4 regions of the Shewanella sp. JNE2 genome follow, and region 4 is predicted to be linked to each of the others. Evidence: predicted binding sites of a transcription regulator. Region 4 holds the regulator's gene; each other region holds the start of a gene.
The links. Region 4 encodes sigma-54, which starts transcription at its own class of promoters, with help from an activator protein. Its sites were predicted from a motif close to GTTGGCACGNNNNTNGNNT; they were not measured.
Positions count from the first base shown of each region.

Region 1: a site for sigma-54 is predicted at 2,954-2,972, ahead of fliD (flagellar filament capping protein FliD). Genes of this name have one in related genera too.
Region 2: a site for sigma-54 is predicted at 2,318-2,336, ahead of flgA (flagellar basal body P-ring formation chaperone FlgA). Genes of this name have one in related genera too.
Region 3: a site for sigma-54 is predicted at 4,177-4,195, ahead of MZ182_RS11690 (YccF domain-containing protein). Genes of this name have one in related genera too.

Region 1 covers NZ_CP096169.1:4,130,509-4,137,923, reverse strand. The annotation lists gene MZ182_RS18395 (flagellin) at 1-631, shown strand, start outside; gene MZ182_RS18390 (flagellin) at 850-1,665, shown strand; gene MZ182_RS18385 (flagellin) at 1,891-2,697, shown strand; gene fliD (flagellar filament capping protein FliD) at 2,994-4,340, shown strand; gene fliS (flagellar export chaperone FliS) at 4,354-4,734, shown strand; gene MZ182_RS18370 (hypothetical protein) at 4,703-5,029, shown strand; gene MZ182_RS18365 (flagellar hook-length control protein FliK) at 5,019-6,200, shown strand; gene fliL (flagellar basal body-associated protein FliL) at 6,216-6,683, shown strand; gene MZ182_RS18355 (RNA polymerase sigma factor FliA) at 6,693-7,409, shown strand.
Region 2 covers NZ_CP096169.1:3,066,975-3,074,389, forward strand. The annotation lists gene flgB (flagellar basal body rod protein FlgB) at 1-252, opposite strand, end outside; gene MZ182_RS13700 (CheR family methyltransferase) at 397-1,236, opposite strand; gene MZ182_RS13705 (chemotaxis protein CheV) at 1,347-2,267, opposite strand; gene flgA (flagellar basal body P-ring formation chaperone FlgA) at 2,472-3,179, shown strand; gene flgM (flagellar biosynthesis anti-sigma factor FlgM) at 3,253-3,576, shown strand; gene MZ182_RS13720 (flagella synthesis protein FlgN) at 3,579-4,004, shown strand; gene MZ182_RS13725 (LPP20 family lipoprotein) at 4,361-4,810, opposite strand; gene MZ182_RS13730 (FlgO family outer membrane protein) at 4,807-5,439, opposite strand; gene MZ182_RS13735 (flagellar assembly protein FlgT) at 5,723-6,889, shown strand; tRNA gene MZ182_RS13740 (tRNA-Arg) at 6,945-7,020, shown strand; gene MZ182_RS13745 (hypothetical protein) at 7,236-7,415, shown strand, end outside.
Region 3 covers NZ_CP096169.1:2,608,884-2,616,298, reverse strand. The annotation lists gene htpX (protease HtpX) at 73-936, shown strand; gene cctA (tetraheme c-type cytochrome CctA) at 1,339-1,689, shown strand; gene MZ182_RS11700 (LuxR C-terminal-related transcriptional regulator) at 2,427-3,062, shown strand; gene MZ182_RS11695 (STAS/SEC14 domain-containing protein) at 3,226-3,603, shown strand; gene MZ182_RS11690 (YccF domain-containing protein) at 3,698-4,105, opposite strand; gene MZ182_RS11685 (pyridoxal-phosphate dependent enzyme) at 4,374-5,402, shown strand; gene MZ182_RS11680 (NrtR DNA-binding winged helix domain-containing protein) at 5,484-6,197, shown strand; gene prs (ribose-phosphate diphosphokinase) at 6,555-7,415, shown strand, end outside.
Region 4 covers NZ_CP096169.1:722,071-729,485, reverse strand. The annotation lists gene kdsC (3-deoxy-manno-octulosonate-8-phosphatase KdsC) at 1-82, shown strand, start outside; gene lptC (LPS export ABC transporter periplasmic protein LptC) at 79-639, shown strand; gene lptA (lipopolysaccharide transport periplasmic protein LptA) at 626-1,180, shown strand; gene lptB (LPS export ABC transporter ATP-binding protein) at 1,177-1,908, shown strand; gene MZ182_RS03275 (RNA polymerase factor sigma-54) at 2,012-3,487, shown strand; gene hpf (ribosome hibernation promoting factor) at 3,516-3,803, shown strand; gene ptsN (PTS IIA-like nitrogen regulatory protein PtsN) at 3,806-4,249, shown strand; gene rapZ (RNase adapter RapZ) at 4,246-5,100, shown strand; gene MZ182_RS03255 (HPr family phosphocarrier protein) at 5,087-5,362, shown strand; gene mgtE (magnesium transporter) at 5,575-6,939, shown strand; gene MZ182_RS03245 (molybdate ABC transporter substrate-binding protein) at 7,052-7,415, opposite strand, start outside.

The DNA.
Region 1 (7,415 bases), 1.2 Mb from region 4:
TATGGAAACGGCTTCACGTAATATCTCCGATGCGACCTCTATGCTGCAAACTGCTGATGGTGCGTTAGAAGAGTTGACGACCATTGCTAACCGCCAAAAAGAATTGGCCACTCAAGCGGCGAACGGTGTGAACTCGACAGCTGATTTGAAAGCATTGGATGATGAGTTTCAGGCGTTGATTAAAGAGTCAACTCGTATCATGGGCAAGACTACCTATGCGGGTAATGATTTATTCGCCACATTAAGTACTGGTACTGGTGTTAAATTCCAAATTGGTGCTGGTACTACTGAAACCTTAGATGTTTTAATTGCAAAACCAGCGGATGTTGGTGGTGATCTAACTTCAGCGGCGAATGCGACAGCGGCAATAACAGCCGTTGATACATATATTAAAGAAGTGGGCACGGCCCGCTCTACCTTAGGTGCTAACATTAACCGCCTTGGACATACTGCAGCTAACCTTGCCAGTGTGACTGAAAATACTAAAGCCGCCGCAGGCCGTATTATGGATGCCGATTTTGCGGTTGAATCTGCCAATATGACGCGTAATCAGTTATTAGTTCAAGCAGGTACAACTGTACTGTCTTCAGCTAATCAAAATACGGGTTTAGTCATGGGGTTACTGCGCTAATTCGAGTAAAGCCAGTCAGTTTAGTTTTAATGCCAGTGAGCTTAGCTTGCTGGCATTTTTTATGGCGTTTAGTGTATTTCATCTAACCCTAATTTTTGATTGTAAATGCAGGTGTTTTTGAACATAGGTTTTAGTTATTTGTTTTTACTGTCGCCTTAAATAGTTATGCCTGAACTCAGGCCTAACCAAAACAATCGTTATTTTCTGGAGAACTACATATGTTAGGTGTTCATACTAATTACGCTTCAATCGTTGCGCAGGGTGCTGTTAACAAAAGCAATAACCTACTGACTAATGCCATGGAGCGTTTGTCGACGGGTTTACGTATCAATAGCGCAGCTGATGATGCTGCGGGTTTGCAAATTGCAAACCGCATGAGCGCTAACGTGAAGGGTATGGAAACAGCGTCACGTAATATTTCCGATGCGACCTCTATGCTACAAACCGCTGATGGTGCGTTAGAAGAATTAACGACCATTGCCAATCGCCAGAAAGAATTGGCTACTCAAGCCTCTAATGGTGTTAACTCAACTGATGATTTGAAAGCATTGAATGATGAGTTTAAAGAGTTGAACTCAGAAATCACCCGTATTATTGACAATACAACGTATGCGGGTAATAAACTATTTGAAGCTACAGATGGTGTGCTAGTAAAGGGTACTGGAGTTAAATTCCAAATTGGTGCTGGGACATCAGAAACAATGGATGTTAAATTAGCCGCAATTGATAAAACTGTTACCGGTGATTTAACTACTGGCGCAAATACCGCTATTGGTGCTGTAGATACTTTCTTATCTAAAGTTGGTACTGCCCGTTCAACCTTAGGTGCCAACATTAACCGTCTTGGCCATACTGCGGCTAACCTTGCCAGCGTAACTGAAAATACCAAAGCCGCTGCCGGCCGCATTATGGATGCCGATTTCGCAGTTGAATCTGCCAATATGACACGTAATCAATTATTAGTTCAGGCGGGCACAACAGTACTGTCTTCAGCTAACCAGAATACGGGTTTAGTAATGGGCCTACTGCGCTAATTACAGTTAAGCCAGTCCGTTTTCGTTTTAATGCCAGTGAGCTTAGCTTACTGGCATTTTTTTATGGTGTTTGGTGCATGCCATTTAAGTCTGTTTTTATAGAGGTGATCCCATCTATTTTTAAATAAGTTTTAGTTTTGCGCTGTTGTTGTCGCCTTAGTTAGTTATGCAGCTATACCGAGATTCTGGCATAGCCAAGATAACTGTTTTTCTAGGAGAGCTTATATGTTAGGTGTTCACACTAATTACGCTTCAATCGTTGCACAGGGCGCTGTAAACAAAAGCAATAACCTACTGACTAACGCGATGGAGCGTTTATCAACAGGTTTACGTATCAACAGTGCATCAGATGATGCAGCGGGTTTGCAAATTGCTAACCGTATGAATGCAAACGTGAAAGGCATGGAAACTGCCTCACGCAATATTTCAGATGCGACCTCTATGCTGCAAACTGCTGATGGTGCGTTAGAAGAGTTAACGACTATTGCCAATCGTCAAAAAGAATTGGCGACTCAAGCCTCTAACGGTGTTAACTCTGCTGCTGATTTAACTGCACTAAATGATGAGTTTCAAGAGCTAAATGATGAGATCGAGCGTATTGCTACCAAAACGACTTATGCAGGTAATGACCTTTTTACCAAGCTTACAGATGTAACTTTCCAGATAGGTGCAGGTAAAGATGAAGTTCTGAACGTTAAACTTACAGCGCTTACGGCAGATATTACTGCTCTTAAAGCTGGCGATTTAGAAGGCGCCGCCAATGATGCAATTAAGTTAGTGGATGATTTTATTTCTGCAGTTGGCACTAAACGTTCAACTTTAGGTGCCAATATTAACCGTCTTGGCCATACAGCAGCTAACTTAGCTAGCGTCACTGAAAACACCAAAGCGGCTGCTGGCCGTATTATGGATGCTGATTTTGCGGTTGAATCTGCCAATATGACGCGTAACCAACTGCTGGTTCAAGCAGGTACTACAGTACTGTCTTCTGCTAACCAAAATACTGGCTTAGTGATGGGTCTACTGCGTTAATCTAGCTCAATCTACGTTAGCCTTATTTTACTTGGCTTAACCTAAGGTTGCAGATTTAGCGTTAATGCCAGTGAGCTAAGCTGACTGGCATTTTTATTATTTAAGCCATCCAAATATGCCAATGCAATGGTGTCGCAATCGCTGTTTCAGATTCAGTAGTGGAAGTAGGCTTTCCGTTTGACACTGAGCTACGGAAGTGAGTTGTTATTTTTAGCGATCAAATCTATTTAATCTGCTTAAAAAACAAAGCGTTTACCTTGGCATGTGTTTTGCTTTTCAATTTGTTGGAGGTAGTTATGATTTCAGGTATGAATGCGGCACAATTTGCTCAACAACTGATAGGTGCAGATCGCGCCAGTAAAGATACGCTTTACAAAGGCAAACTAACAGCAAGCAAAACACAGTTAGATGCCTATACGCTGCTCGAAAATAATATGAAGAAAATGGCCACCAAGCTAAGTGAACTGGGTGGCGATGCGGCGAAAAGTAAAATTGCCACTGTGACGGGCGAAAATGCGACAGCGACAGTTAAATCCGATGCGCCAAAGGGTAACTATGACCTGAGTGTACATAAACTTGCACAAGCCCATCAGTTGACTAAAGCCTATTCCTCAGAAAACGAGTTGTTACCAACATCGGGCGTGATCAGTATTCAAGTCGGTAGCGATCCGACTAAGCGTATGGAAATTGATTTAGCAACGGTTAATGGCGGTGCGGCTATTTCTGTGTCCCAGTTACGGGATCTGATCAATAAACAAGCGGGTAATCCTGGTGTGCAAGCGTCACTGGTGCGCACGGGTAATCAAATCGAGTTTATGCTGTCTTCAAAGGAATCGGGCGTCGCGAATCAAATGAAGGTCGAGTTTAATGGCGCAGACTGGGGCATGACAGAACGTCGCGTGGCACAAGATGCTGAACTCACATTAAATGGTATCAATATTACCAGTAGCAGTAACTACTTAGAAAATGTGGTTGATGGCGTTAGCCTCGAATTAGTTAAGGTACATGCGGCTGGTGAAAGCAGCATGATTAAAGTTACAGACGATTTTGAAGCGAATAAGAAAGCGGTTAAGGATTTTGTCGATTCATTTAACTCCTTAATGACGCAAATTAATCAATTAACCCGTTCTATGGGGGTTAAAACTTCTGATTCAGGTACTTCCGATAAAGATAAGGAAGATAAAACCACCGCAGTAAGTGAAGCACAAATTGGTGTGTTGAAAGGGGATACCTCTATCCGCTTACTCCAGTCTCGATTACGTGATTCGGTTTTTGCAACGGCTGCTAATGGGATGCGTTTGTCTGATATCGGGATCGAGATAGGTCGTGATGGAAAACTGAAAATTGACGATGCTAAGCTGACCGATAGTTTTAAAAGTGATCCTGAAAAAGTACAAGCCATGTTTACGGGCCCAGACAGCTATGTCAAAAGTATCGAAAAGACCCTAAAACCTTTTACCCAGTTTAATGGCTATATCGATCAAAAGCAGGAAGCACTAAATAAACAGATCAAAAGCGTGAATGACAGCATGGCGCGCCATGATTATCAAATGAATCAAAAATACCAAATTTATTTGGCTCAGTTTACGGCGATGGAATCTACCATTAACCAATTTAATTCTGCTAGTCAGTTGTTTTCATAGGAAGTTGTTATAAATGTTAAATGAGTACGATCCATTTAATGCCTACAAGCAAACCGCTTTAGATGCACAAGTTGCTGCTGCAACGCCCCATGATATGGTGCGTATGTTGCTTGATGGGTTATTGGAAGAGCTAGAGCGTGCTGCAGGCCATATGGAATATCAACGGTTTGAAGCTAAAGGCATGAGTATTCATAAATGCCTCAATATCGTTCATGGATTGGACTCAATGCTCGATCTTGAGAACGGTGGTGAGGTTGCTATCAGCCTACACCGCCTCTATGACTTTTGTAGCCGTCAGCTTGTCAGTGCCAGTGTTGAAAACAGTGCTGAAGCCTTGGTTCCTATTACTCAGGTGATTACGAATGTCAGAGAAGGGTGGACAAATCTCAATTAAGCAGTGGGCGCGTTTTGGGCATGCTTTACGTCAATATGCCGATGCTCAGGATTGGACTAACGTCCAAAAAGTGAATATCGCTTTGATTAAAGCACTGCAACAAGCGGGTGAGGCCCGTGATACCGAGCAGAAGTTAGCCCGTGAGGCGCTAAAACGTGTACATGCCCAAGTACTACAGGAGCTGATTTTGGCGCGTGATGAATTAGCCGTTGAGATGAGCCGTTTTAGGGAACAACAATCGGGCTTAGCCGCCTATCAATTAACGCAAGTGAGTGGAGCTTTAGATGATCTCTGATCTTCTTTCAACTCGTCATATGGGAACAAATCCTAATGTGACGACTAAAGTGACAAGTGCAGTGGATCAAGATAAAGCGGAATCCTTTACGTTGTTGGCATTACCAGTAGAACCCTCTGCTGAATCTATGCCACAGGAGCGTTCGTTGGATATCACCACTGAACAATCGAAAGAAAGTGGTTATAACCCCTTTTTGAATCAACATATTAATAATTTAGTTGAATCAGCACCTTTTACTGGTGTGGATGCTGTTACTCAGGGGGCAATGTTCAATAGCGAGGCTGAGATTAACTCAACGTCTATTCGCCTCGATGATGTTGCATTCGCGCCTCTGAACAGTCTTACCACTCCAACGGTTGTTGCTCCGCTTGTTCCTGTAACTTTGCCGATTGAAGCATCTAAAACGGAATCTGTAGGTCAAACCTCCGCATCTTTAGTTGGGCTATCAGTTGCCTCACAAAGAGGCGCGCTATTTAGCAGTGGTATGGCGTCATCTATGGCGCTTGTCGGAAGCGCTTCTCAACCTGCCAGTATGAGTACCGAGATTTCCCCAATAAGTAGTGCATTGGCAAAGGATGCAATGACGACTCCTTTCTCAGACTCTAGTCGTTTTGACCATTTGAAGGCCGATACCTCTGTGTTCCAACGTGTGTTGGCAGAACTCAGGGGCCATGAAGCGAAAGATATTAATGCCATTGGTACTCTGCCGATTGTGAGTACACAGGCTGCAAGTGCAACACAATGGGGGCCAGTATCGTTAACACCGACAGCTTCATTGGCGCAGCAAGCACAGGAGATCCTGACTCCCCTAAGAGAACATCTTCGGTTCCAAGTTGACCAACACATTAAAAAAGCGGAGTTAAGGTTAGATCCGCCAGAGCTTGGAAAGATTGACCTTAATATTCGCTTAGAAGGCGATCGTTTACAGGTGCATATGCATGCGGTCAATCCCGCCATTCGTGATGCCTTACTCAATGGATTAGAGCGCCTAAGAATGGATTTAGCCATGGATCATGGTGGTCAAATTGATGTGGATGTTGGCCAAGGTGGATCTCAACAACAGCAGCAGGAAACTGCATTATTTGCTTCATCGATAGCACCTGAAACCGCAATGGAAAATGGCGCCGATGTGATGACCAGAGAGAAATCTCAATTAGATTTATTGGCTTAATGCCGGAGTTGTTTAATGGCAATTGTAAAATCGCGTGTAATAAAAATTACCCTAGCATTTTTTGTACTCATTAGCTGGACTGCTGGGGCGTTATGGATTGGGATAAATGGTGCCGATTGGAAGTTAACAGAGCTTTTTACCTCTGAACCTGAAGTCGAACCTGTGTCTGTGGCAAAGTTTTACCCATTAGAAAAGTTTGTGATATCGATACCAGGGGATAAATATCCCCATTACATGCTGCTTGAAATGTCATTGAAAAGTTACAATCCCGATATGAAAACAGTGTTAGTTGAGGCCGATCCCCTCATTCGTAACGCCATGATGAAAATGTTTTCACGTAAAACATTTGAGCAGTTAAATCATTTGGATCAGCTCGATGGTTTGCAGGCTGAAGCCCTTATTTTGATGGTGAAAGTGCTATCTGATAACAAATTGCCATCAGATATTGATGAAGTACTTTTTACCCGTATGGTGATCCAGTAAGGGGCCGATATGACGACAGATGGCCAACTTGCATATCAACAAACCTGTGATTATCCAATCGAAGAACGGCAATCTGAACAACAGGTTATTCGGCAATATTTACCACTGATTAAACGTATCGTGTCGCAGATGCGTAGCCACTGTGGCGTCATGTTATCGCTTGAGGATATGGAACAAATAGGGATGATGGCCTTGCTTGAGTCATCGCGTCGCTATCCTGGAGAGCTCGATAACGGATTTATTTCTTTCGCGGGACAACGTATCCGCGGCGCAATATTGGATGAGTTAAGAAGGCAAGATTGGCGTCCTCGCCCTGTTAGGCAACAAGCCCATGAACTGAATGATGTTGTTAGACGCTTGAGCCGTGAAATGGGACGGGAACCTAGCGATCTCGAGGTTGCCAGTGCATTAGGTCTTAGTGCTGAAGATTACCGAGAACGCTTATATTCCACACAAGCGGAGTCGATGAAAAGCTTAGATGAATTGTTGTTGGTGGGCGAACATCCGGTCGATAGAGGCAATGATGTTGAACAATTGATGCTAAAGCAGACCTTGATCAAAGTTATTTCAAAATTAAATGAAAGAGAACAGTTAATCCTGTCGCTTTACTATCATCATGAGCTGAATTTAAAAGAAATTGCCATGGCATTAGGGTTAACAGAAACACGTATTTGTCAGTTACATAAATCAGCAATTTCACAGTTAAAAACAATATTGCAGCGCTAAAGTTAG
Region 2 (7,415 bases), 2.2 Mb from region 4:
ACGAAATTTAACATATTGGCCCGTTAATTCCGCTAAACCAAAGTGCCGTTCATGATCTGTGATATCGAGATGATTACGCTGTTGCTGTTGGCTACGAGCGGCTTGCATCGCAGCAGAGAAATCGACATCACGGGCTTTATAATGTGGCGTATCGGCATTTGCGATATTACTTGAAATCACTTCAGCCCGTTCAGCACGTATGCCTAAAGTGTATTGATGCACACCCAATGCATTATCGAAATTGATCGCCATAAAATTGCCTCCATAGTGTCACTCGCAGGAATAAAGCAATTCATGTGCCAAAAAGAAGATAATAGTGGTAAACAGTGGTGGCAGGTAAAAATAGCGGCAAAAAATTACCGACATAAGTCGGTAATTTTCAATTAAATAAGCTAGTTAAGTCTTTTTCTGATAATAAATCCCAGGATTACAACGCACCATATCAAACTCATCGGTTAAGCCTGCAATCGATTCTGAAGCCCCTAAAAACAAAATCCCTTTTGGATTAAGAGCGGCAGCAAATTGCCGCAAAATTTTGGCTTTTGCCTCTGGCGCAAAGTAAATTAGCACGTTACGGCAAAAAATAATGTCAAATTTACCTAGCAAAGTATAACTTTCAAGCAGGTTATGAGCTCTAAAGTTAACGAGTCGCTTAACATTATCCTTCAGCTTCATATTGCCAGAAGGTAATGCATCAAAAAACTGACGCTTACGCTCATCCGATAAGCCCCTTGCTAAAGCTAAGCTGTCATATTCAGCATTTTTACAACGCTCTAGCATTGAGGGAGATAAATCTGTTGCTTGAATTGTTGCACCGCCAGCAAGGGCACCCGGTTTTTTCTGCTGATATTCCAAAATGGTCATCGCCAATGAGTAAGGCTCTTGCCCAGATGAGCAAGCTGCAGACCAAATTTTCAATGGACGACCTAAGCGGCTGTACTCTGGAAGTAAAACATTATTTAGCAATTCAAATGGGTAACGATCACGAAACCATAACGTTTCATTTGTCGTCATTGCATCGATAACCTCAGCCCTCAGAGCTCGCTCTGTCGGTTTCATCGAGTGCTTAACCACATCAGATAATGATGGCAGATTATATTTCCCCATCAAAGGGGCAAGACGGCTACGTACTAGATATTGCTTATTTTCACCCAGTACGATGCCGCTATGTTGCTCTAGGAACAACCTAAATTGATTATACTCAGCTTCAGCAAGTGACTTATTTGGCACATTCACGTCCTAGATCCTATCGCTAGCGAGCACCAAAAACAGTGCAAAACTAAAATGTTATAAGGGGCTGATTATAGCGCAAAGCTCAACTCGGCACTAACCCCCAACGCTATCATTTATAAACTTAAATGCTTGTTCACTGCTGCTGCTAATTCATCTGGGTTAAACTTTGCAATAAAATCATTAGCCCCTACTTTTTGCACCATAGCTTGGTTAAACACCCCACTGAGTGATGTATGCAACACAACTTTAATATGTTTAAGCTTTGGATCATCGCGGATTTCAGCCGTTAAGGTATAACCATCCATTTCAGGCATTTCAATGTCAGAGATAATTAATGGAATTTCATCTGCAACATTATCCATTTCACTGGCAATAGCCTTTAACTTATCGAGGGCCTCACGACCATCTTTCGCCGTATCTATCTGCAAATTTAAGGACTCTAAGGAGCGAATGATTTGCTTACGTGCGACAGCGGAATCATCGATAACCATAATATGGTAATGCTGCGTACGGTCGATGGTTAGTTGCTCATTGAGTTCTTCACTAATCGCCGTTTTTACCGGTGAGATTTCATCTAAGATTTTTTCTACATCTAAAATCTCAACCAATTCCCCCTCAATTTCAGTCACCGCTGTAAGATAAGAATAACGACCGGCACCTTGAGGAGGAGGCATTATAGCCTCCCAGTTCATGTTAATAATTCGCTCAACAGAACTGACTAAAAAGCCCTGCACACTTCGGTTATATTCAGAAATAATAATGAAGCAATTTTCAGTACTCGTTAAGGGACGACCACCAGTCGCCGCACTGAGGTCAATAACTGAAATTGTTGTACCTCGAATATGTGCAACCCCCTTCACATTGGCGTTAAGTTTAGGCAAAGTCGTCAGCGGCGGACACTGCAGTACCTCTTTCACCTTAAACACGTTTATCCCGAATCGCTGACGACCATTTAACTTAAATAGCAAAAGCTCTAAACGGTTTTGGCCAACGAGCTGAGTTCGTTTGTTGACTGAATCAAGAATACTCGACATAACTCTGCCTTGTTGTTCTGTTTATGTACGACCCTAAGACTCGTATGAGTATAGGCATATAAATTGCTTACGTCTTACTATCGATAAACATAGTTGAAACTGAGTCAATCTTCTGACATGGATATTTCTGTTGATTTTGGTTATCAGCTTCTCACTTGATAAAAGTATAGGTGCATTCTGGCATTACAAGCTAGTCTCTTCATTATGAAAGTAAATTTAGTCTGTTTTTTGAGTTTTTTCACCCTACTGTTACCCGCGACTGCGAGTACAGAGCCTGTTGCCCCCACCATATCGGCGATATCCGAATTAGCTAAAGCCCTTATTAATGAAAAGATTTCCATACCGGCAAAGGCTAAAGTAGACATAACACCTCAGAATATTGACGCTCGCATGTTACCATCCCAGTGCACATCACCGATAAAAGTTGAAATGGCGAGTGATCGCGACATTAGTCGCAATAATACGATTAAAGTCAGTTGTCATACTCCTGAACTTGCCTACCCTTGGCAAATATTTATCTCAGTTAGAGTCGATATTTTATTTCCTGTCGTGGTTACTACAGAAATTCTGGCACCTGGCGATAGAATCAATGCTAGCCAAATTGAAGTAAGATATATTGAACAAAATAGTTTACGCGGACAACAATTTGACGACCCAAGTCAACTCGAAGGCACACGCGTAAAACGTCGAATTGCAAAGGAATCTCCTATTTTTGCCAACAACCTGTGTTTTGTGTGTAAGAATGACGCAATCTCTATTTATGTACGATCTCCTTCATTTATGTTAAAAACAGCAGGAGAGGCCTTACAAGATGGAAATATTGGTGAGCAAATTAGAGTTAAAAATAGCAGTTCAAACAAACAACTAGATGCAATAGTCATAGGCATTGGCGAAGTCGAAGTTAGAATGTAAAATAATCTAAAGCTTTTCTGTAAGCTGCCGATACCAGTTAAGCAATCCCGTATACACGACGCTGGAGCCTAAAATGGCAATTGATATAAGCAAACTAAACACCGGAACGACGTCTCAAACCCGTTCTGGCGCAACTAAAGTCAGCAGTGAACAATCTGCTCAAGTAGCGACAAAATCGACTCCATCGCAAAAAGGCGACTCTGTAGTCATTACGGCTCAAGCTCAGCAGCTACAAGGAGCTCAGACTAAAATGGCGAGTCTACCCGAAGTTGACCAAAAGAAAGTGGCTGAAATTAAACAAGCCATTGCCGAAGGTCGATATAAAATTGATCCCGAAAAACTGGCCGCCAATATTGCTAGTTTTGAAGCCGAATTAAGTGATCTTAATAAAGAGTAACTATGACAGAAGTAGCTAAACTGGTTGATCAGCAACACGCCCATTTGGCTGTTCTAAAGCAAATTATACTCAAAGAAAAAGGCGCTTTGGTTGACCAAAACGCCGATTTGCTGTTGTCACTCGCAAATGAAAAATCACAATGCCTCAAAACACTTAAAGCCAATGATGAATTGCTGGCCAACCATAGCGACCAATCTCAGCTCACGCAGCAACCTCACCTTAGCCATAAAATGGCAGAAGTTAAGCTGGCATTGGTCGAATGCAAAGAGCTAAATGAGCAAAATGCCAGTTTAATCGACATGAATTTAGCGAGTTTAAATCGCTTTGCTCAAGCTCTACAAGCAAGTCGTAACGCCACTAGCTTGACCTATAACGATAAAGGTAAAACCTCAACAATCTCAAGTTTAGGTAATGATTTAAAAGCTTAATCTCTATTTCAGCTAGTCTCTCTCTCGCAAAATAATCGCCTGCAAAATCAATAACCTAAAAAACCGCGCAAATGCGCGGTCAATGTGTTTATAAGAAAGGGATTGATACGAAAGATTGACGTTTTACGGTGATATAGGACAAAACTTTTCCCACAGGATCTTTTCAACACAAACGCTCAATCACAACAGAGATCCAGCTAAAAAGTTTAGCTGATATGCACTTACCTTCATGCACGCAACTCCTCATTTGAGTAGCATAACTCCGCTTTTTGCTTCGCGATCAAAAGCTCCAAAAGCGTTAGTATTTTAGACGCAAAAATTTGCCAAAGTGAAATCAATATTTGGGTATGACATGCCTAAAAATACGTGACTTCTTTAACTTTTTGTGGACGGTTTTGTTGTTGATAAAGAGCCCAAACTTGAGAAAAATCAAGTTCTAACTCAGTAACATAATGCTCACCAGCGGGATAGCTTTTTACCACTTTAGCCCCGCGAATAACGCCAGATACTGAAGCCTTTACATTGTCATCCGTTAACATCCAATCACTCACACTGCTATTCGCCGTGATCTTTTGACCATAAACTTGTTCCGCCAATTCACGATAAGCCACTATTTTTGACGCTTGCATCGCCATTAACACTTTTTGAGATTGTTCCTTAGCAGGCTGTGTCGCTAATGGCGCATAGCCTATGGCTGTTAATTTGGGAAAACTGGGTGGAGGCACATCTTCCCACTGTACATATCTGTCTTTTGTCACACAGCCACTAAATAAAAGTGTTGCAACGAGTAAAAGGTAATGTCTCATTTTCCATCTCCCAACACACGAACCTCATTCATGCCTGAACTTGATTGCCTATATAAAATACCATTCTGTGAGACCACTTGTTCTGATGCCTGCATATAATTGGCCATTTCTTTTTGGGTAACATAAGTTTGAGACGCAGAAACCACGCGATTGTTACTGATATTCACGATACGTGTATTGATTGCCATGCCATTTGTTGTGGGGCTCATCGTCGATACGACTAAATGTTCAACGGGGAGATTGTTTGATAACTTTTGCCAATCCCGCGTCAAAATAAAGTCACCATTTGCGGTCACCCTTAAGCCATCACCAAGATTTAAATCTACAACATTAAATTGAAAGCTATGCAGTGATGTCATTAATCCTTGCTGTAACTGTTGTGCCATTGCATTAGTGTTGTTCATATCCCCCACCAACACAGGTGTTGTAACTACTATGGGTTGATCTGAACGGAGTGCATCATTTTGTTTAACTAACTCTGTGACAATTCGCTGAGCTAAATGATTAATCGTCGATGTTGGCGGCAAGCCATTGCCATCAACTAAGCTAGGTTTCGGAGGCACAACGGATTTAGCAACGCATCCACCTAACACTATTAGGATTAAGGGAATAATGACACGTTTTAACATTGGGCAGACCTCGTCTAAAGGAATTCTTGGCCATTTAAATGATAATTAGGCCACAGCTACAACACAGGAAATATCAAATGCAAATACCAGACCAAGACAGCAAATTGCCATTGGGATTATATCCATAGCTACTTTATCGGCAGTCATTAGTAAAACTTTATCTAAAGTCCCCTTTCAATAAGGCATGAAACTTGCTTTCTAGTCTAATAGCGTTGTCTGTCAGTAAACTGGCTAAATTAACAATCTCGTCATTCGTGATGGCACAGCATTAAGGACTGAATTGATGCACATATTAAGATCCGCTTCTATCATTAGTTTGAGCCTTACTTTACTTTCAATGTCTGTACAGGCTGAATGGATCGAAGCCAGTGGTGAGGCCATGATTATTAATGGCAATATAGCCCAAGCTAGGGAAGAAGCCATCAATCAGGCAGTAAGTTATGCAACGCTTAATACAGGCATAAGAATATCCAGCGAACAACAAACAACTAATGGCAATCTCACCCAAAGCAGCTTTGCGATAAATAGAAATGCCCAAGCAATCAGCATTCAACTGGTCAATGAGCGGATCCAAGGCCAAAGAATATATGTTTCCCTACGACTTGATCTGAATGAAGACCCTACGCAGCAATGTCCGAATGGGCAATTAAAAGCGGCTATTTTAATACCTCAAGCGCAAATAAAAGATCGCACCCAGCTTAGATACGGTCAACTCTCAGGGTTTGAAGAAATTATCTCCGAAAAATTGAGCCATAATATCGATAGCTATTCATCTACGAGTTTTAGCCACCTACATGCTAAAGAAAGACTCGATATTACCCAAGATTTAGTCGATATTCGAGGATATAGGCTACCAAATTGGTTGAGCGAAATAACCGACAGCCAATATATTCTTCAGCCACAAATTATTGATATTTCGACAGATCCAGTTAAATCAACCTTCCTCGGCATCTGGGATGAAGCCCCACAAAGACAATTTCAATTCAAACTTAATCTCTACCACGGGATCAGTGGAGAAGAAGTATGGAGTAAAAGTTACAGTACCTCTGCCCCATGGGAGTTTGAAGAACAAGCCGTAGTATCGCCTAATAGTGAAAGGTTTTGGCGCTCGGCATATGGCAGAAATATCAATCAATTAATGCAGCAAGCTACTCAAGATTTGGATAGCACACTCAACTGCCGTCCTTTACTCGGCCAAGTAGTGAGTCGCCAAGCTGATAGGATAATATTGAATTTAGGCAGAAAACATGGCATTCGTGTTAACGATAAATTCCAAGTAGTATTACAACAGAACTTGCCAGACAGACTCAATGAAATGCGTCCTATCGCGACAAAAAGTCGCGCCACTGTCAAAATTGAACAAGTCAGTGAAGAAAGCTCAACCGCGGTGCTTGTAGACCAAAATGCTGTCTACAACGTACAGATAAACGACATCGCGATTAAGATTTAAGCAACTAAATCATAAGCCTTTTAATCACAGATAAAACCAGTATAATCACTCTCGTCTCTTCATAGCTCAACAGGATAGAGCAGCCGCCTCCTAAGCGGCCGATCGGGGTTCGAGTCCCTGTGGAGAGACCATAAGTCACTTTTTATATATAAAATTCAGTAATTTACGAAAAGCAAAAAATCCTGTGCCGCCTATGTGCCGCCATAGGAATGACGTTTTTTAGAATTTTTTTTCGTAACATTTTCAAAAATCCCCGTTTTGCCCTGTTCATCTCAGTTATAGACTTTTCGCTTCATTTCTAATAGTTTTCTTATAGCCATAAAACTAGAAAATGGACATTTAACGAATGGAATCTTTCGACCTCAAACACCATGAAAAAAAAGATAACTGTGAAAAGGTCAAGAAAAATGAAACCTCAGGCATCCTCTACCAAGAACAAAATCCAAACCTAGATTTACTTGGTAAATTTGTAGTTTCAATCGCCAACTATGATTGGCTGGAGGAATTGTATAAACGCTACATTTCC
Region 3 (7,415 bases), 1.9 Mb from region 4:
TTTCGATTATTTGGACATATTATGTCTTTGAGCAAAGTTAAATGGCATATTTAGTGCCCTAAAGGAGCTGAAATGAAGCGTATTTTTTTATTAATTGCGACTAACCTAGCCGTATTGCTAGTAGCCTCAATTGTGATGTCCATTTTGGGCGTTAACACGTCTACTATGGGTGGATTATTGGTGTTTGCTGCAATTTTTGGATTTGGCGGGGCTTTTATCAGCTTAGCGATTTCAAAATGGATGGCGAAAAAAGCCATGGGTTGTGAAGTGATTACAATGCCCCGCGATGGCACTGAACGTTGGTTAGTTGAGACGGTTGCCCGCCAAGCACAGCAAGCTGGAATTAAAATGCCAGAGGTGGCGATTTATCAGTCTCCAGAAATGAATGCATTTGCCACAGGTCCAAGCAAAGACAATTCATTAGTCGCCGTGAGTACTGGTCTACTGTATGGCATGAGCCAAGATGAAGTGGAAGCGGTATTAGCCCATGAAGTGAGCCATGTTGCCAATGGTGATATGGTAACTTTGACACTGATCCAAGGGGTAGTGAACACCTTTGTTATCTTCGCTGCTCGTGTTGTTGCAGGGATTATTAATAATGTTGTCTCCAGTAATGATGAAGAAGGCGAAGGCTTAGGTATGTTTGCCTATATGGCCGTAGTATTTGTGTTAGATATGTTGTTCGGTATTTTGGCTTCAATCATTGTTGCTTATTTCTCACGTATTCGCGAATACCGTGCAGATGAAGGTGCAGCGCGTTTAGCAGGCAAACATAAGATGATTGCGGCTTTAGAGCGTTTACGCCAAGGCCCAGAGAGCACTGCAATGCCTGCGCAAATGTCAGCATTTGGTATTAATGGTAAGCGTTCAATGGCTGAGATGATGATGAGTCATCCACCATTAGAGAAGCGTATTGCGGCTTTACAAGCCCGCTAATATAGTAAAGAGTGATAAAAAGGAGACCATAAGGTCTCCTTTTTATTGCCATTCTGTCCCGTCCTGAAATACGTTGACATAAAGAGGACTTCTTTATGACAACATCAAGCAACTCAAGCTGTACGCGTACTCAAGGTGATTACACATTATCGCGCTAGGTAATTCTAGTTATGTGAATTTCTAGTTTTAAAAATGTAAAACTCTTATATAAGCATGTGGTTACATGATGCAGCGCACATTTTACTCCTGAGTATATTGCTAAAGTGGGCTACTTAGAATGGGGTTGCTTATTAGTTAATCCTTAGCTAAGTTAGATCGAGTCGTGCTATTTATTTTTGGTTGCGAGATGGAAGTCACCCTGACAAGAACTTCCACTGACAATCGCCATTGGAGGATACTATTGTGAGCAAAAAACTATTAAGTGCACTTTTCGGGGCAAGTCTCGCAGCGCTAGCGCTGTCGCCAACCGCATTTGCTGCAGGTCAAAAACTATCAGATTTTCACGCCGAATCGGGTGGATGTGAGAGTTGCCATAAGGATGGTTCACCTTCCGCTGATGGTGCTTTTGAATTTGAACAGTGTCAAAGCTGCCACGGATCTCTTGCTGAGATGGACGCAGTTCATAAACCGCATGATGGCAGTTTAGTGTGTGCAGATTGTCACAAAGTACATGATATGAATGTAGGTGAAAAACCTACTTGTGAGAGCTGCCATGATGATGGTCGTACATCTGGATCTGTTTTGAAAAAATAGACCCGAGCTCTGTTGGTGTTAGCCATCAGTTCTATATCAAAAAATGCCAGCAATTTGCTGGCATTTTTTATGATGATAATTTTTAGCAAATCTCGAGTTAAAGCCCAGCGAGTGAATTGTGTTAAATTTTTGTGATTGTTAATTCAATTTTAAACTTGGGCTTAAGCATAAGTGAGTTACCGCTAGTACATACCATTGTCTCGTATTGGTATCTTAACAAACATAATACAATTATATCTTTTCTTCGTATTAATCATATTAATGTTGTGGAAACTTCAATTTTAAACACTGTAATAAGTACATTTTAGGAAAGGGTAACATTAGCAGTGCGCTAATTGTATCAATGGAATATTGAAACCGTGAGATAGAAAAAGGGCTGTATACCATTTAGTGTAAGCTAAATATTACATGTTATAAAGTCAGTCATGTTGATGTAATCGTTTCATATTGAAAGTATTTATAATGGTATTGTCTTGATATTACGTTCATATCTTAGCTGGGCAAAATTATTTTAAGTTTGAATTCAGTTTACTTCTTGAGAATGTTAAAAATAAAACCTACATATATTGGTTTTTGTACGGTAAATGTTTTTCTCGTAAGTCTTTTGATTCTGTTTTATCTAGTGCTAATATCGTGGCAAGTAATAGACTTGGAAGTCTATTCGACGGATGTTGAAGTCGTATTGAGAGACTTTATCTCAAAGTGAATAATCGTTAACTAGACAGGGAGTGGGCAGGATGTTCAAAATTTTACATTGGATTGTAGTGTCACGATCGCAAATATTAGTGGAATTACTTGCAGGGCGTTGGCCACAGGAGTTTTTGGTTAAACTTTCACCAGTTAATCCCGATGTAATGCTTGAGCACATCAAAGATAACCAAGCCTCTATGGTCGTGATTGACTTAGCGACAGTTGATCTACAAAAAGCCTATCAATTTCAGCGATCACTTGCGCGTGAGCACCCTAGTGTTCGAGTGGTTTATATCCAATTTCCAAAGCAAGTTGATGCGCGTTTTTTAACACAATCGGCGACAACTGCGGGGGTATTTTATCTTGATGCTGGTATAGCTGAAATCAGTTTAGGGCTCTCCAATATCCTAAGAGGGCATAGGGTCATTCCAATGCAACTGATTAATGGCGTCAATGATGATTTTGGCTTATTTGAGGATACTGAACCGCTAACCATCCGTGAGCGCGAAGTATTACAGGCCTTACTCTCTGGCAGCACAAACTTAGACATTGCAAATCAGTTATTTGTTAGTGAAAGTACCATAAAAACTCATTTGTATAGAGTGTTCCGTAAGATCGGGGTTTCAAGCCGCGGTCAAGCAATTGCATGGGCCCAAACTTATTTGCATGATGTGGTTGTTTAATTAGTTCTGAGCATGTTTCAGTTACAGGCATAAATTGCTTTTTATTTCGATAGAGAAAACAAAAGGGTTAGTTTCTTTTGTTTTCTGTGCAACTATATCCCATATTTATGAGTTTTTAGTTGATGCTGAAAATGGGATGTTGGGTGTATTGAAAAGGTGAGACATGCTGACAATTTCTTCTAGCGATGCCGACAATATTATTACTGTTATTGCGTCTGGGTGGATTAATCATCTCGATATTGAATCCCAACTATTACCTTCAATTGAAGCAAAACTTCAAGATCATGCCACAATACGATTGTGGTATGAGTTTAGCCCTGAGTTTGAAGGGATATCGGTGGGGGCCCTTTGGGATGATGCCATGCTCAGCTTATTTCATTTAAGCGATTTTTCCCGTGTAGTGATGATTGCTGATATGGAAAAGCTCGATGCAATGGTAAATGCTTTAGCGTTTATGTTGCCTTGCCCGGTTAAGATTTTTGCTATGAATGAGCGGGATCGAGCTAGAGTCTGGTTAGATGAAGTAGTGGCGATTGAATAACACATTGTCAAAAAGTGTTTATGAAAAATCCAACTGACAGACACCTGATAATACGGTGCTGCCAGTGTAATGGATGCAGCTTGACTCATTGAGTTTAGGCTTTGGCGACGATAGTTTGGCCTATTGGTGTGAGGCTGAGTAAAGCCAACTTAAGATGCTGTATCCCAAAGGGAATACCGATAATCGTCACAAAACAGGCTAAGGCGTGGACCAAATGCCCTATGGCTAACCAGATCCCAAACAGTAAGAACCAAATGATATTTCCTACCATGCCTAATGCACCTGTGCCCAAGTCTTCACGCCCAGTTAAGTGGCGACGGTTCATTTGTTCTTGGCCGAAGGGCCAAAAGGTCATTTCGCCGATAACAAAACAGGCGCGGCCGAAGGGAATACCAATGATACTGATAAAACACAGGATACCTGCGAGCCACCAAGCGAGTCCCATCACAAATCCGCCGAGAACAAACCAAGCTATGTTGAATATTAAGCGTAATACAGCCATTGAAAACTCCTTATGTTTACCCTGTTAGCCTTTATCGTTAGCTTCGATAAATTGAATTTATGTCAATGTCTAAGCGATAACTATGCCAATTATTTAAATTATTAATAATCAATTGGTTAAATTTATGCATTCGAGATTCATGTGTCATTTTCACTAGTTTTTCGCCAAATTGATAATTTCTTAAGGGCGTAACAGGAAAGTTGGAGTTACACTCACTATTCCCTTAACTGGTTTAAAAGCCAGAGAATTTAATTGCTTGAGTCGCTTGATGTTTGCAAATTCCCCTGTTGATACGTTTGCCTTTGCTGGCAGAGACATTTTCCTAAAACGTGATGATTTACTGCATCCGGCGTTTAGTGGCAATAAAGCTCGCAAATTCGGCTATTTTTTAGATCATGAGTTTGCAGGCATCAGCAAGGTGATAGGTCACGGCTCGCCATTGGCTAACTCACTGTATTCATTGTCAACATTAGCGAAGATGAAAGGTTGGCAGTGTGATTTTTATGTAGATCATATTGCCAGTCAAGTGGTTAAACATCCTACGGGCAATTACGCTGCCGCTTTAGCGAATGGCGCCAATATTATCGATTTAAGTGTGTTAATAGCACAAAAGCAGGCGTGCACTCAGCCGCAATCTGAACCTCACGTTTTGTCAAATCTTAATGCTAGTCCTGAGCCTACTGTGCAAGTGGGCGACGTGCGACTGAGTTGCCAAGATTATATCGAGGCTCAAGTACTCGTGAATGAGCCGACGGCGCTTTTTATCCCAGAGGGTGGTCGCTGTGCTTACGCCGAATATGGGGTGAATAGATTGGCGCAAGAGGTAATACAGTTTGCGAAGGCGAATAGATTGGTTGATTTAACGGTGTTTTTACCTTCGGGGACTGGAACGACTGCGTTATTTTTAAATCAGTATTTTATCCGTCAGCAAACGGATATTCGCGTCGTGACTTGTGCCGTTGTCGGTGGCGATGATTATTTGCGCTTGCAATTTTCCTTACTTAATTCCAATACCAGTGAGCATCCACAGATTGTTAATGTCGGCAAGAAATATCATTTTGGTAAACTTTATCCGGAATTTTATGCCATGTGGCAGCGGGTCTGCGCCTCAGGCGTGCAGTTTGAATTACTCTACGATCCCTTAGGTTTTATTGTGCTTGAGGAATATTTACAAGGCGGAGGCTCTCGTCCAGTGATGTATATTCACCAAGGTGGCTTACTCGGGAACGATACCATGTTGCCACGTTATCAGCGTAAATTTGGGCGAAGTGGCTCATCCTGCGCCTCTGATCATTGACTTAGTGACGCTAAGACATAATATGTTTGAAGCTGTGTAATGCTAAGTTAAGCTGATGATTTGGAACGATGGGGAATATCAATGACTGAAGCGGAATATCTCGCCAATTACGATCCTAAGGTTTTTAAAGCTCAGCTACTGACAGTGGATGCTGTATTGTTTACCTATCACGATCAGCAACTTAAAGTACTCCTAGTACAACGCTCAAATCATCCATTTTTAGGTTTATGGGGATTACCTGGTGGTTTTATCGATGAAAATTGCGATCAATCCCTTGAGCAAACTGTATTACGTAAACTGCATGAGAAAACCGCAGTAGTGCCACCTTATATTGAGCAGCTATGCACTGTGGGTAATAGTAGTCGTGATATAAGAGGCTGGTCTGTGACTGTATGTTATACCGCCTTGATGAGTTATCAAGCCTGCCAAATCCAGATTGATTCAGTGAGTGATGTTAAGTGGTGGCCATTAGCGGATGTGTTGCAGATGCCCTTGGCGTTTGATCATCTGCAGTTAATCGAGCAAGCGCGGGAACGCTTAACACAAAAAGCCTTATATTCTTTAGTGCCAGGATTTGCACTGTCTGAACCTTTTACCTTGCCAGAATTGCAGCATGTACATGAGGTTCTACTGGGTAAGCCTATCCAAGGTAAATCTTTTCGTCGGCGGGTTGAACAGGCTGATTTATTGATCGATACGGGATTAAAGCGCACCGAACGGGGTCGTCCTGCTAATTTATACCGCTTGAAACCCAATACCGCATCGTATCGCTTCTTAAGAAATTTAGAATGTTGATCACAGTGAATGTGGATTTAAGCAAGATATTCGCCTTGCTCAATATGAGTAACGGCGACTGCTTATGCCTTATTCATGGTGACTTTGAATCAGTAAAGGCTGTTTAATTACTAATTTTGCCTTAATGTCTCCGGTTCTTGTATTACTCGATACCAATATTGTAGCTTCTTAGTTGTCTTTCCCACTAATAGTGTCCAAAAGACACTATATGCCATTTAAGCATAACATTTCAGGTTGCTCCGTCTGAAATAGTCTAAAAATCAACTTTACACAATAATGTCTTTAAGACACTATTATTCATGTAGACAACAAGGGCGCCGTCAATTTCGGCAATCTTGCCACAGACAGGAGGTTACTATGTCTCAACGTATTCAAACGTCTCAAGATGCTTCTCACGCTCAATGTTCGCAAGCCGATTTTTATCGGTTACCCGCAGCTAGCGATGAGGCTCACTACCGTTTATTTCAATTTGGTGCGGGGGAAAACCATGTTCAAATACTTGTTACTCCTGCTAAACGAGTAACAATCTTTTTCAGTTATCGGGGCGATCATTCCATCATGCAGCTCTTGTTGTTAACTGATGCACTGCGTCGCAGCGGTACAGAGCAAATCGATCTGTTACTGCCTTATATGCCTGGCGCTCGCCAAGATAGGGTGTGTAATGCCGGTGAGGCCTTGTCGGTAAAAGTCTATGCTAGCCTGATTAATCAGCAGCAATATGCTTCTGTCAGCGTTTTTGACCCTCACAGCGATGTCACCGCCGCATTGTTAGACCGAGTTCGGGTAGTAGATAACCACAGTTTTGTTGCCGCGATCGCAGCCCAATTAACGGGGGAGCTAGTGTTAGTCTCGCCCGATGCGGGGGCGAATAAAAAAGTATTCGGCTTAGCTAAAGCGTTACAGGGAATGCCTGTGATCAGGGCCGATAAACATCGTGATGTGGTCAATGGCCATATTATCGCTACCGAAGTGTTCTGTGATGACTTGTCGGGTAAAACCTGCTTAATCGTTGACGATATTTGCGCAGGTGGCAGAACCTTTATTGAACTTGCTATCAAATTAAAGCAAAAGGGGGCCCAAAGCGTCATTTTGATCGTGTCACATTATGAAGATAAGGCCAGCGAGTTGGCACTGCGCGAGGCGGGCATAGACAGATTATTTTGTACCGATAGTTTAGGTGTCCCTGCACATATTTTGAGCAAGTTCTGCCATTGCCAT
Region 4 (7,415 bases):
ACATGGCGCGCTACGGGAATTAACCGATTTACTGCTGTTAAGCCAAAATAAGTTCACTTCGGCCCACGGGATGAGTATATGAGTCGTGTGACCCTCGCTATCATTGCCTTTTTTGGTACTGCCCTCATTCTCTACTGGCAAGTACAACAAAAGCGGGGTAACGAAACAGACAGCAGCTTGAATAACCAAGATAGTCCCGATTACATTATTGAAGATCTGCGTAGCATTGAATTTAATGAACAAGGTCAAGTGAATAGCCGTGTCACCGCCAAGCACATGGAACACTATGAACTAAAAAGCCAAACCTATTTCACTCAACCTGTATATCTTGTTTATCCTGACCAAGGCAAAGCACAATGGCAGATCAGAGCGGATCAAGGACAACTCAACAAAGAAACAGGCAAGGTTGTATTAGAAAATAATGTTATTATCGATGCCATTAGCCCTGAAGAGCCGATACAAACCTTATCGACTAGTTTTTTAGAACTTGATCTAAACACTATGATAATGACCTCTGACCGTATCATTTACGTCACAGGGAAAGATTTTAATATCCAAGGGCAAGGCCTTTATGCGGACCTGAACGCGCAGGAAGTCCAATTGACCAGTCAGGTAGTAGGAACCTATGAAGCAAAATAAGATATTACTTGCCAGCTTAATGCTGATAATGAGCATGAGCGTTTATGCAAAAGTCGCAGATCTGCAGCAAGAAGTTAAAATTAAAGCCGTTAGCCAAACCGCAGATATCAAAAACAACCAAATCATCTTCTTTGGCCCAGTAGAAGTCACACAGGGTTCAATCAAAATCCAAGCGGCCCAGCTTCGCGCCTTTTCTGCCGATGGTGAAACCAGCAAAATCTTAGTTGCAACGGGCAACCCCGCGACTTACACCCAAATATTAGATGATGGTCGCCCTGCTTCCGCCAGTGCTAAAGAAATTCGCTATGAAATGGCGACAAGAACATTAACACTGACAGGTTCGGCCTCCCTCGATCAAGCGGGCAGTCAAGTGACAGGTAACCTCATTCGTTACAACATCATTCAACAAAAACTGATCGCAGAAAGCACAGGGAGTGGTGATGATCGCGTGATCACTATCATCCAACCTGAAAACTATCAGGATGATCTCAAAACCCAAACACCCGCAGATAAACCTGTGAAAGAGCAGGATTCTCAATGACCCAAATCACCCTAAGAGCACAAAATCTCGCGAAGAGCTACAAAAACCGCCAAGTTGTTAAAGACGTCAGTCTGACAGTCAAAACCGGCCAAATTGTTGGCTTACTCGGCCCAAATGGTGCAGGTAAAACCACGACCTTTTACATGGTGGTTGGGTTAGTAAAAAGCGATAAAGGCCATATTTTTATCGACAATGATGATTTAACTGCAGACCCTATGCATCTTCGCGCCCGCAAAGGAATTGGTTACTTACCACAAGAAGCCAGTATCTTCCGTAAGCTGACCGTTCACGACAATATCATGGCGGTATTACAAACCCGTAAAGAGCTAAAAGACGAAGAACGCGAAGAAGAACTGGAACACCTACTCGAAGAGTTCCATATTACCCATATTCGCGATAGCCAAGGTATGTCCCTTTCGGGGGGTGAACGTCGCCGAGTTGAAATTGCCCGCGCCCTCGCGGCCAATCCAAAGTTTATTCTACTCGACGAGCCTTTTGCGGGCGTTGATCCGATTTCCGTCATCGATATCAAAAAAATTATCGAACAACTTAAGAGTCGTGGCTTAGGCGTACTTATCACAGACCACAATGTCCGAGAAACATTAGACGTATGTGAACATGCCTACATAGTAAGTCATGGAAACCTGATTGCCGAGGGAACTCCTGCAGAGATCTTAGACAATCAGCAAGTTAGGGCTGTGTACTTAGGTGAACAATTCAGGCTATAGTTACTCCAGCGGAGTCTATAGCCTAAAATTATCGCGACTAGACTCCACTCACTGATAACAAGCGGCCTCATTCAAAAATAATAACGTAGGGATCAGCGGTAACATGAAAGCGTCACTCCAGCTCAAACTGGGCCAACAGTTAACCATGACGCCACAGTTACAACAGGCGATTCGTCTGTTGCAGCTCTCGTCATTGGAATTACAACAAGAGATCCAGCAAGCCTTAGACTCTAATCCTCTTCTTGAGCTGGAAGATGAGCAATTTGACGCACCTACAGAACGCAACCAGAATTTATCAGACACCGATTTCAGCGAATCAAGCCCACTGCCCCCCGAACAAGATAGCTCCACTGTTGATACCGCAGAATCCTTGACCAAAGAATCTATGCCAGATGAACTGCCCATGGATACCACTTGGGATGAAGTATTTACCGCCTCACCCAACTCAGGTTCGGGTGGCAGTAGAGAAGACGATATGCCCTTTCAGGGGGAAACCAGCGAGGGCCTGCATGAACATTTAGAATGGCAAAAAAACCTCACCCCCTTCTCTGAAACCGATCTTGCCATTGCCACTGCCATTATTGATGCCATTGATGATCAGGGCTATCTCACCCAAAGTACTGAAGATATTCTCGAAGCGATGGGAAATCATGAGATTGAGTTAGACGAAGTCGAAGCTGTACTTAAACGTATCCAACACTTTGATCCTGTTGGTGTTGCAGCAAGAGATCTCAGCGAATGTTTACTGATCCAGCTATCCCATTTTTCGCCGGACACACCACATCTCGAAAATGCCCGCATGTTGATCAAAGATCATTTAGATCTGATCGCTGCTCGCGATTTTAGGCTGTTAATGCGTAAAACCAAACTGAAAGAAGATGAACTTCGGGATGGTATCGCACTGATACAAACGCTGAACCCTCGCCCAGGTTTGTTGATCACACCGATGGATGAAGAATATGTGATCCCAGATGTGTCGGTATCGAAGAAAAATGGCCGTTGGGTGGTAGAACTCAACCCAGATTGCATGCCCAAAATCAATGTAAACCAGCAATATGCCGCCATGGCTCGCAGCACAAAAAGCCAAGCAGACAGCCAATTTATTCGTGGCCATCTGCAGGAAGCCAAATGGTTTATCAAGAGCTTAGAAAGTCGTAACGACACCTTACTCAAAGTGGCCAATTGTATCGTTCAATACCAACAAGGCTTCTTTGAGTACGGTGAAGAAGCTATGAAACCTATGGTACTTAACGATATAGCCGAAGCGGTTGAAATGCATGAGTCCACCATCTCACGGGTCACAACTCAAAAATACATACATACCCCTAAGGGACTTTTTGAACTAAAATACTTCTTCTCAAGCCATGTCGGGACTGACGATGGCGGTGAGTGCTCATCCACAGCAATCAGAGCCTTTATTAAAAAACTGGTTGCCGCGGAAAACCAGAAAAAACCATTAAGCGACAGCAAGATGGCACAACTTCTGGCAGAACAGGGAATAAATGTTGCGCGCAGAACCATTGCGAAGTATCGAGAAGCAATGCTTATTCCCCCTTCCAATCAGCGTAAAAGTTTATAGCCTACTATGGATATCGGAGGACGTTTCTATGCAAATAAAGCTCATTGGACACCATATCGAGATTACTGAATCGTTACGGGCATATGTAGAGGAAAAATTTTCAAAACTTGAACGCCATTTCGAACAGATCCATAATGTGCACGTTGTGCTCAATGTTGAGAAAATGCAACAGATTGCCGAAGCGCGAATCAACCTCACCGGTGGTGAAGTTTTTGCAACTTCAGAGCATACTGACATGTATGCTGCCATAGACGTCCTGATCGATAAACTTGATCGTCAGGTTATTAAACACAAAGAGAAGTTAACAAAACACTAATAATGGAACTTTGTACCATACTGAGGCCGGAGTGCACTACCTGCGCCACTCCGGGCAGTAAAAAAAAGGTACTGGAACTCATCAGTGACTTAGCCGCTGCCCAGTACCCCACCCTCTCATCTCAAGAGATCTTCGAAAGCCTTGTGGCGCGCGAAAAGATGGGGAGCACAGGTATAGGTAACGGTATCGCCATTCCACATGGTCGATTAACCGATATTACACAACCCATTGCAATACTCGTAAAATGTGAGGAACCGATAGCTTTTGACGCTATCGATAAGCAACCTGTTGATATTTTGTTTGCACTGCTTGTGCCGGCGGATCAATGCCAACAGCACCTAAGCACGTTGTCGTGCATGGCAGAAAAGCTAAGTGATAAACAAATATTAAAACAACTGCGTAAGACGCATGATGAAACGGAACTCTATCAGGTAATCACTGGATGAAACTGGTCATAGTGTCAGGCCGCTCTGGCTCAGGCAAATCTGTCGCACTTAGGGTGCTTGAAGATCTCGGCTATTACTGTGTCGATAACCTTCCCTTGCCACTAATAGGCAGTTTGCTTGAGCAACTCAAAGGCAGTAACGATCTTGTCGCCATTAGTGTCGATGTTCGTAATATGCCAGAGCAAGATAAAGTGCTGGTTCAGCAGCTTTCTAACCTGCCAGCAGGGACGGAGATTACCAGCTTCTTCCTCAATTCAAGCGATAAAGTGTTACTTAAACGCTACAGTGAAACGCGCCGCCTGCACCCGTTATCTAAAAGTCGAGTATCCCTACAAGAAGCCATTAAACTTGAAGGCAAACTGCTCGAACCTATGTCCAAACTGGTAGATCACTACATAGATACTTCAAATTTAAATATCTATGATTTAAGCGATCAAGTCAGACAAATTCTTCTTGGTAGCGTTGATAAAGAATTAGTCATCTACTTTGAGTCCTTTGGCTTTAAAAATGGCATGCCTACAGAAGCCGACTTTATGTTCGATGTGCGCTTTTTACCTAACCCCCATTGGGAGTTAGCATTGCGTCCACTGACAGGCCTAGATGAACCTGTGGCTGAGTTTTTGAATCGCCAGCCCCTGGTAAACAAGTTCATTTGGCAGATAGAAAACTTACTAGAAACCTGGTTACCACACCTTGAGCGTAATAATCGCAGTTATTTAACCATTGCGATTGGTTGCACAGGTGGACAGCACAGATCGGTTTATGTGGCAGAACAATTAGCGAAGCGATTTAGTAATGGTAAACATAAGGTCAATGTACGCCATCGAGAGCTAGATCATGCCAAAGCTTGAACGTCAGATTACCATCTGTAATAAGCTCGGTTTACACGCCCGCGCCGCCACAAAATTGGTGGTGTTAGCCTCTGAGTTTGATGCAACAATAACGTTAATACAAGGCGATAAACAAGCCTCAGCGGCAAGTGTGCTTGGTCTTTTGATGCTTGAAACGGGTATGGGGAAAACCATCAAGCTAATTGCAGAGGGCCCAGATGCAGAACTCGCGCTTGATGCTATTTGCGCATTAATCGATGCTAAATTTGACGAAGCCTGCTGATCTTAAGCAAAGTTACACTTAACCTATTCCCGTTGTACCGTTCACTGGTACTCAATCGGTACTCATTTGTGACTCGACGTTCCCTGTGACGCTCAATTACAATATGTCCCCTGCGTCCGCTGATCAAACCCATTACTCTGACTAGGCTATATTCACACTCAGTGAAAATAGTCGCTAATTATCCGTTTCCCTCACCATATTATGGAGGACAAATGCCCGTAGAAGCTTCAGATAGTCATCAAGTCGGACATCGCCTCGACCAGCTCAGCAAAGCCCTTAGCAGCGGTATGTTTGTCCATGTGCGGCAAATGCTACAGAATATGGCGGCATCGGATATCGCGTTAATCCTCGAATCTTCACCACCAAAGGCAAGGCAAGTCCTATGGCAATTAATTGATCAGGAACAATTAGGGGCGATTCTTGACGAACTGAGTGAAGAGTTGAAAGATCCGCTGATCAGCACCATGAGTCCAGAACGAGTTGCAAAGGCGACTGCGAGTATGGATACGGACGATCTCGCCTATATTCTGCGAAGTCTACCAGATACGGTTTATAAACAAGTATTACAGTCGATGAGCCTACAGAATCGTCAACGAGTGGAGCAAGCACTGTCCTACCCTGATGAGACGGCTGGCAGCTTGATGAATACAGATACCGTCACCCTAAGGCCAGACGTTAATATCGATGTTGTACTGCGTTATCTGCGGCAAAGGGGTAACCTCCCCGATACCACTGACACCCTATATGTGGTCGATAAACAGGATAAAGTCCTCGGCGGTGTCAGACTTGCCGATCTGCTCACCTGCGATCCCAACACGCCTATCCGTAATATTATGGATCCTGACATTGAGAGCATTCCAGTGGGTATGTCAGACAGTGAAGTCGCCCAATTATTCGAGCGTCACGATTGGGTATCCGCGCCCGTTGTGGACAGCGATAACAAACTACTCGGCCGGATCACGATTGATGATGTCGTCGATGTTATCCGTGAAGATGCCGAACATTCTATGATGGGAATGGCAGGCATGGACGATGATGAAGATACCTTTGCACCAGTGCTAAAAAGTACCTTTCGTCGCTCACTTTGGTTGACCATCAATTTGTTTGCCGCCCTACTTGCGGCCTCTGTCAGTAGTATGTTTGAAGGGACTATCGAAAAATTTGCCACTATTGCGATATTAATGACCATAGTTCCGAGTATGGGTGGTGTCGCGGGTAATCAAACCCTTGTTTTAGTCATTCGCGCTATAGCGCTTGGGCATATTGGCCAAAGCAATGCCCGCTGGCTTATTGGTAAAGAATTGGCGATTGGATTTCTCAATGGCTTGCTATGGTCAATACTGGTCTTTGTTGCCGTATCCCTTTGGAAAGGAGATACCGCACTCGCCGGCTTAATTGCGGGGGCAATGCTAATCAATATGACAGTCGCAGGGCTCGCGGGTGCCAGCATTCCGCTAATATTAAAACGACTCAAAATCGATCCCGCGCTAGCTGGCGGTATGGTATTAACCACAGTCACAGATGTAACAGGGCTTTTCGCCTTTCTCGGTTTAGCCACCCTCTATTTAATGAATTAGCATAAAAGAGGATGTCATATAGTCATACCATCGAAAGGTGGTAATACATTAAAACGGCGCGATTCATTGCGCCGTTTTAATATCAGCCATATTTTTATGATTGGTATTGAAGCTAATTTACCGGTGGTTGAAAGCCATAACGACTTAAAATAGCTTGTCCTTTCGCCGATAAAATAAACTCAGCTAAAGGAGCCGCCGAGGCGTTACTCTCTTTCAGGATAAGTAAACCATAGTCGGCCCCAACAGCAAGACTTGTCGGTAAATCAATAATCTGTAGACTAGGCACTTCATTTTTAGCCAGCACTGCATTGGTGCAATAGGTCAAAAAGATATCCGCTTGCTTATTTTCCATGACCCAACCATAAGGGTTACGATCCTTGGGCGGTTTCGTACTATCTGGCCCTCCAGTCAACTGTAATGCTTTGGCCTCTAAAATAGCTTTTGCATCTGGTTTTAGCGTTTGTGCTTTATCAAAC